One region of the Mesorhizobium sp. M0923 genome, then DNA from elsewhere that is predicted to be linked to it. Evidence: predicted binding sites of a transcription regulator. Region 1 holds the regulator's gene; the other holds the start of a gene.
The links. Region 1 encodes LexA, which represses DNA repair genes until DNA is damaged. Its sites were predicted from a motif close to TGTTCNNNNTGTGTTCNG; they were not measured.
Positions count from the first base shown of each region.

Region 2: NKH89_RS21310 (DNA recombination protein RmuC) is a predicted target of LexA. The motif match lies at 1,439-1,456, and genes of this name have one in related genera.

Region 1 is NZ_JAMYNW010000001.1:501,918-505,334, forward strand. Features, by position in the region: gene NKH89_RS02415 (ComEC/Rec2 family competence protein) at 1-1,642, shown strand, start outside; gene lexA (transcriptional repressor LexA) at 1,636-2,367, opposite strand; gene kynU (kynureninase) at 2,839-3,417, shown strand, end outside.
Region 2 is NZ_JAMYNW010000012.1:165,105-168,521, reverse strand. Features, by position in the region: gene fmt (methionyl-tRNA formyltransferase) at 1-838, opposite strand, end outside; gene def (peptide deformylase) at 855-1,385, opposite strand; gene NKH89_RS21310 (DNA recombination protein RmuC) at 1,489-2,751, shown strand; gene NKH89_RS21305 (GFA family protein) at 2,795-3,199, opposite strand; gene NKH89_RS21300 (cation diffusion facilitator family transporter) at 3,267-3,417, opposite strand, start outside.

The DNA.
Region 1 (3,417 bases):
GTCGGGCAGCATGCCGCTTGCCGCGCGGCTTTCTTCCTCGATCGAAGACGCGCGCGAATCCATCGCCGACCATATCCGCAGCCGCATCGGCGGCGCCGAGGGCGAGATTGCTGCTGCGCTGATCGTCGGCGTGCGCGCCGGCATTCCCGAGGAGATCAACGAAGCGATGCGGCGTACAGGCATCTATCACATCATCTCCATCTCGGGGCTGCATATGGCGTTGGTCGCCGGCACCATCATGGCGCTGCTACGCGGCACCTTTGCGTTGTTTCCCGATTTCTCATCGCGACGGCCGGTCAAGAAATATGCCGCGGCCGCCGCGCTTTTTTCGATTGCGGCCTACCTCGTCTTTTCCGGCATTGTGGTGGCGGCCGAACGCAGCTTCATCATGCTGGCGGTGATGCTTATCGCCGTGCTGTTCGACCGGGCCGCGCTCACCATGCGCAACCTGGCGATCTCGGCCATCGCGGTCATTCTGGTGTCGCCGCACGAGGTGGTCGGTCCGAGCTTCCAGATGTCCTTCGCCGCGACGGCGGCCCTTGTCGGCGCCTATGCAGGCTGGTCCGATTACCGCGCCGGCGGGGCCACCACGCCGCCGCCCCGGCGGTCGCCGCTACGCTTTGCCACTAGAAAGGTACTGCTGGGCATGGGCGGCCTAGCGATGACCTCGATCATTGCAGGGAGCGCCACGGCGCTTTTCGCCATATGGCATTTCCAGCGCGTGGCGCCGCTCAGCCTGTTCGCCAATCTGGCCATCATGCCTATCATCTCACTGGTCGTCATGCCCTTCGCCGTCCTCAGTGCGCTGGCGATGCCGTTCGGCGCGGATGGGCCTTTCCTCTACGTGATGGGCAAGGGGCTGACGGCGATGATCGCCCTGTCCGGGTGGATCTCCGAGCGCTCGCCGATCGATGCGGTCGGGCTGATTTCGCTGAGATCTGTCCTTTTGGTGACGATCGCCCTCGTCATTGCCAGCATGGCGACGACCTGGTTGCGGCTCGTGGCCCTTCCTTTTGCGCTCGCCGGCTTGCTAACGACAACGCAGACGCGCGTACCCGATGTATTGATCTCGGAGGACGCACGGCTCGTCGCGCTGCCGATCGGCAGCGGTGAACTCGCGGTCAACCGGGCACGCCCGAATGAGTTCACCATCGACAACTGGAAACGCGCGCTCACATCAGAGGCTATCGTCGCGCCGGAAACACCTGGAAAGAACGATCCGCAATTCGACATTGCCGATCCGGCCGACTTACCGCCGGGCATGCCGTTCATTTGCACGGACGGTCTCTGCCTTGCCAGGCATCCATCCGGCGCGATCATCGCGCTAGCCAATGACCGCGATACTGCACGGCCAGCCTGCGCCTTTGCCAGCTTGATCGTCATCGACGACGCCACCGCCCATAATCCCTGCTACTACGACCGGCTGGTCCTCGTCGTCACCAAACGGCAACTGGCGCGCGCGGGAAGTGCGGCCGTCTATTTCGATCCACAAGCGGCAACACGCGCCGAAATCCGCTTCGCCGTCGAAAAATCATACCGGCCCTGGCACGTGCAGCGGAAATTTTCCCGCGCGGCGCGGGGCATGCCGCCATACCGCAGAGCCGACAAGCCAAAAGCCGGCGCCAAGGGCGCAGCTCAGTAGCGGCGGATCAGCCCAACGAGCTTGCCCTGCACCTTGACCCTGTCTGGTCCGAAGATGCGCGTCTCGTAGGCCGGATTGGCGGCTTCCAGGGCGATCGAGGCGCCCTTGCGGCGGAACCGCTTCAGCGTCGCTTCTTCCTCGTCGACCAGTGCCACCACGATCTCACCGGGGCTCGCCGTATCGGCATTGCGGATGATCACCGTGTCGCCGTCGAAAATGCCAGCCTCGATCATCGAATCGCCTTTGACCTCCAGCGCATAATGCTCGCCGCCCATGATCATGTCCGGCGGCACCGAGATCGAATGCGTCTGGTGCTGGATGGCATCGATCGGCACACCGGCGGCGATGCGGCCCATCACCGGGATCGACACGGCGGCGACGACATCGTCGTCATTGCCGGCTGCAGGCATGCGCGACGATGTCGGCTTGCCCTGCCGAGGACCTTGCCCAAGACTGCCCTGGATGACGCTCGGCGAGAACTTGCGTGCCGCATTGAGGCCGGGGGCGATCGAATCGGGCAGGCGCAGCACCTCCAGTGCACGGGCCCGGTTGGGCAAACGGCGAATGAAGCCGCGCTCCTCCAGCGCCGTAATCAGCCGGTGGATTCCCGATTTGGAAGCCAGGTCGAGCGCTTCCTTCATCTCGTCGAAGGAGGGCGGGATACCGCTTTCCTTCAGCCTTTCGTGGATGAACATAAGCAGTTCGTGTTGTTTGCGTGTCAGCATAGCGACCCCCAACAGAATCAGAAAAACAAACCCAGAACAAACACTATCTGTTCCAGTTGTGTTCCGCAACTGTTTAAAGTTTAATGAATGTGTTAGGGCTCGGGAAACGATACCACTCACCAAACCGGAACGCTGCATTTTCACCGCCGCGGGCGTCATCGCCTTGATTCTGCTTTCGTTTGCGGCCTCTGGGTTCCCAGAAGGCGGCACTGGTATCGGCCGTCAGCCGGCAAAGGGCACGGAATTGAAGCCGTATCGACTGTGCGGTTTGGTCAATGCACCGTGAACGAAACGAACTCAAAACGCCAACCTTGGGTTGGCTTGGCTCCTGGTTTCCACCGCGTGGTCAGGCAACTTGTCGCCGGTGGAGCCTTGCTGCGCGATACCAGGTAATGGAGAACCGCTCGTGACCGATGGATGCCGTCGATGCGTGTCCGGCGTTGCGGTGAATCTTGGGGGAGCAGACAAATCATGACAGGAATTCGCGATCTCGTTGCCATAAGGGCGATGGATGCTGCAGATCCGCTGCGCGCGATGCGCGACCGCTTTGTGCTGCCGCAAGGAGTGATCTATCTCGACGGCAATTCGCTAGGGGCCGCTTCGCGTGCCGCTTTCGATGAATTGAGCAAGGCAGCGACCGAAGAATGGGCGCATGATCTCATCCGCGCCTGGAACACGGCCGGCTGGTTCAACATGCCGCTCGAACTCGGCGACCAGCTCGGGCGCCTGATCGGTGCCGCGGCCGGCCAGACGGTGGTCTGCGACACGACATCGGTCAACATCTACAAGCTGCTGCACGCCGCCATGGCCATGCGGCCGGAGCGGCAGGTCATCGTCGCCGAGGGCGACAGTTTTCCGACAGACCTCTACATGGCTGAGGGTGTGGTTTCGACGCGAAAAGATACGCTGCTGCGCCTCTCGGGGGTCGACGCGCCGAGCATCGAAGAGCTGATCGACGAACGCACCGCCGTGGTGCTGGTCAACCACGTCAACTACAAGTCGGGCGAACTGCGCGACATGCCGGCGCTGACGCGCAGGGCCCAGGAAGCC
Region 2 (3,417 bases), on a different contig from region 1:
GCCTGATCGCGCCTGACCCGCAGGCAACCGTCAGCCGGTCATCGAGAATTCCTCCCGGTTCGCCGGCGCCTTGCGAGAGCGTCGAGCGAAGCAGTTTCAGCCGTTCCATGCGGCCGCCGATTTCGGCCTCGCACCATGCACCGGGAAAGGGCGACAGGCCGCGAATCTGGTTGTGCACGTCGCCGGCAGGTCGCAGCCAGTCTATGCGAGTCTCCGATTTATCGATTTTCTTGGCGTAGGTCACCCCCACCTCCGCCTGTGTGGTAAATGTCAGCGTATTCCGCTCGAGCCGTTCGAGCGCTTGCACCATCAGCGCAGCACCCAGGATCATCAGCCGGTCGTGCAGATCGCCGGCCGTCATGTCGGGTCCAATGGCGCATTTTTCAACCATTGCCACAGGCCCGGTGTCGAGGCCTTCCTCCATCCGCATCACCATCATGCCCGTCTCGGTATCGCCGGCCATGATGGCGCGCTGGATAGGGGCAGCGCCGCGCCAGCGCGGCAATAGTGATGCGTGGCCATTGAGGCAACCGAGCCGCGGCGCCTCGAGAATAGGTTTGGGCAGAAGCAGCCCGTAGGCGACGACCACGGCGACATCGGCGCGCAAGGTGCGGAACGCCTGCTGCTCCGCCTCGCTCTTCAGCGACACCGGCGACCGCACCTCGATGCCAAGCCGCTCCGCCTCACGCTGCACCGGCGACGGCGTCAGCTCGAGCCCGCGCCGGCCTGCGGCGCGCGGCGGCTGCGTGTAGACGGCTGCCAATTCATGCCCTGCCCCGGCGATCGCTCGCAGCGTCTGCACGGAGAATTCGGGCGTACCCATGAAGATGACACGCAGGGGCATTCGTCGACCCCTATCCCACCATCTTGCCCGGCGCCTTGTCCCTGGCGAGCTTCTTGAATTTCTTGACCACCATGTCGCGCTTCAGCTTGGAGATGTGGTCGATGAACAGCACGCCGTTTAGGTGGTCGATCTCATGCTGCAGGCAGGTCGCCATCAGCCCCTCGGCCTCGATCTCCTGCAGCTTGCCGTCGCGATCGAGATACTTCACCCGCACCGCTGCCGGACGCTCGACCTCGGCATAGTAATCCGGGATCGACAGGCAGCCTTCCTCGTAGACCGAACGCTGGTCGGAGCTGTCGAGGATTTCGGGATTGATGAAGACGTGCGGTGCCGGCGTCTCGTCCTCCTTGGCGAGGTCGATCACCAGCAAGCGCAAGGGTTCGCCGACCTGGATCGCCGCGAGGCCGATGCCGGGCGCGTCATACATGGTGTCCAGCATGTCGCCGGCCAGTTTACGCAAATCACCGTCGACACGCTCGACCGGTTTTGAAACCTGACGCAGGACGGGATCGGGGAGGATGATAAGCGGCTTGATCGACATGGCGTCTCACCTAAGACCTCGCAGGAAAAGCGTCAACCGGGACGCCTTCTGGTCGTTCACGTTTTGATCTGTGCCGCCAGACCGAATCATCTATGCTGTCGGCATGAACGATCTGGCCACCATCCTGTCCGAACCTGTCGCCCGCCTCGGCGCCACCACGATCACGCTCGGCCATGCTCTGGGTTTCGGCGCAATGCTGTTCCTCGGCCTGTTCGTGGCGCTCGTCATTGCGCTCTGGCGATCGGCCAAGGCGCGTGCAATGGCGGCCGCCGAAGCCGCCGACCACGCCCGCGACGCCGAGGTGCGGATGGCCGGCATCTTGGCAAGCCAGGCGGAAATGCAGGGCCGTATGGGCGCTATCGCCGAAGTGTTCGGGGCACGTCAGGCCGAACTGACCCAGTCGATCGGCCAGCGCCTCGACGCCATGACCGGCCGCCTCGGCCAGACCATGACCGAGCAGACGAGATCGACGCATGAGAGCCTCGCCAAGCTGCAGGAGCGGCTGGCGGTCATCGATATCGCGCAAGGCAACATCCAGTCGCTGGCCGGCCAGGTCGTGCAATTGCAGGCGATCCTTTCCAACAAGCAGACGCGCGGCGCCTTCGGCCAGTCGCGTATGGAAGCCATCGTCGCCGACGGATTGCCCCACGGCGCCTATGAATTCCAGGCGACCTTGTCGAATGGCAGCCGGCCCGACTGCCTGGTGAAGATGCCGAACGGCGCACCGCCGCTTGCCATCGATGCAAAGTTTCCACTCGAGGCCTGGAATGCCATCCGTGCCGCCGAAGGCGCCGACCTGCAGAAGTCCGCCGCTCAGGCTTTCCGCCGCGACATCGAGGTGCATGTCCGGGATATTTCCGAAAAATACCTGATCCAGGGCGAGACGCAGGACACTGCCTTCATGTTCGTGCCCTCGGAATCGGTGTTCGCCGAAATCCACGAGAATTTCGAGGCCGTTGTCCAAAAGGCGCATCGATCGCGGATCGTCATCGTCTCGCCATCGCTTTTGATGCTGTCGATCCAGGTCATCCAGGCGATCCTCAAGGATGCCCGTATGCGCGAGCAGGCGCACCTGATCCAGGGCGAGGTCATCCGGCTGATGGAAGACGTCTCTCGGCTCGACGAGCGGGTGCGCAAATTGCAGACGCATTTCGGTCAATCGGCCAAGGATATCGAGGACATCCTCGTCTCGACATCGAAGGTGACCAGGCGCGGACAAAAGATCGAGGCGCTGGAGTTTGGCGTGCAGCCGGCGGAGGACACCGCTGGGTCGAATGGCAGCGGAGCAAAAGCGGAAAGCAGCGCGCGTGTTGCCGATTCGAAAACCGGGCAGCTGAGGCTAAGGGTCGTCGAAGGCGACGATTGAGAGCTACGCCGGAACCGGAGCCGAGGCTTCGCCCGGTCTGGCGCTACTGCTCCTCGATGATGGTTGTGCCTTCGAATTCCGGCAGCCAATGCAGCGCCGAGCGATGCCAGATCTGCTTTCTCGGCACCAGTTGATCGCGCTGCCATGCCGTGCCGACCCTGATGCCGTAAACCTTCGGTCCCGCGTCCGCCGACGTGGCGTAGAGATGCGAGCCGCACTCACCGCAAAATGCCTGAGCGCGCTTGGCACCACTCGAACCGGTCTTGATGTAGATTTTCGGCGCGCCCTTGGTGATCGTGTAATTGTCCTCGGACGCCGGCACGGTGACGCGAAAGGCCGTTCCGGTTAGCTTCTGACAATCGATGCAGTGACAAATGGTGGTCTTTTCCGGATCGACCTCGGCCTCGTAAGTAATGGCGCCGCAATGACACCCGCCGTCGATTTTCATCTTCGTTCCTCCTGGAGCTTTTGCGCGCAATCATAACCGGGACTGCCCGATGGCGCAGCCATTTTCCTCAGGCCGGCTCCCCTCCGGACGCCGCCAAGGCCTTGCTCCGCCGTTCCCAGGTGCCGGTGGTCTGCGGCTTGACGAACAGGCGCGTGACCTCCGGCATCTCCGCCTTCAGCCGTGTCTCGAGGCGTTCGACGCAGGTCTCTATCTCGGGC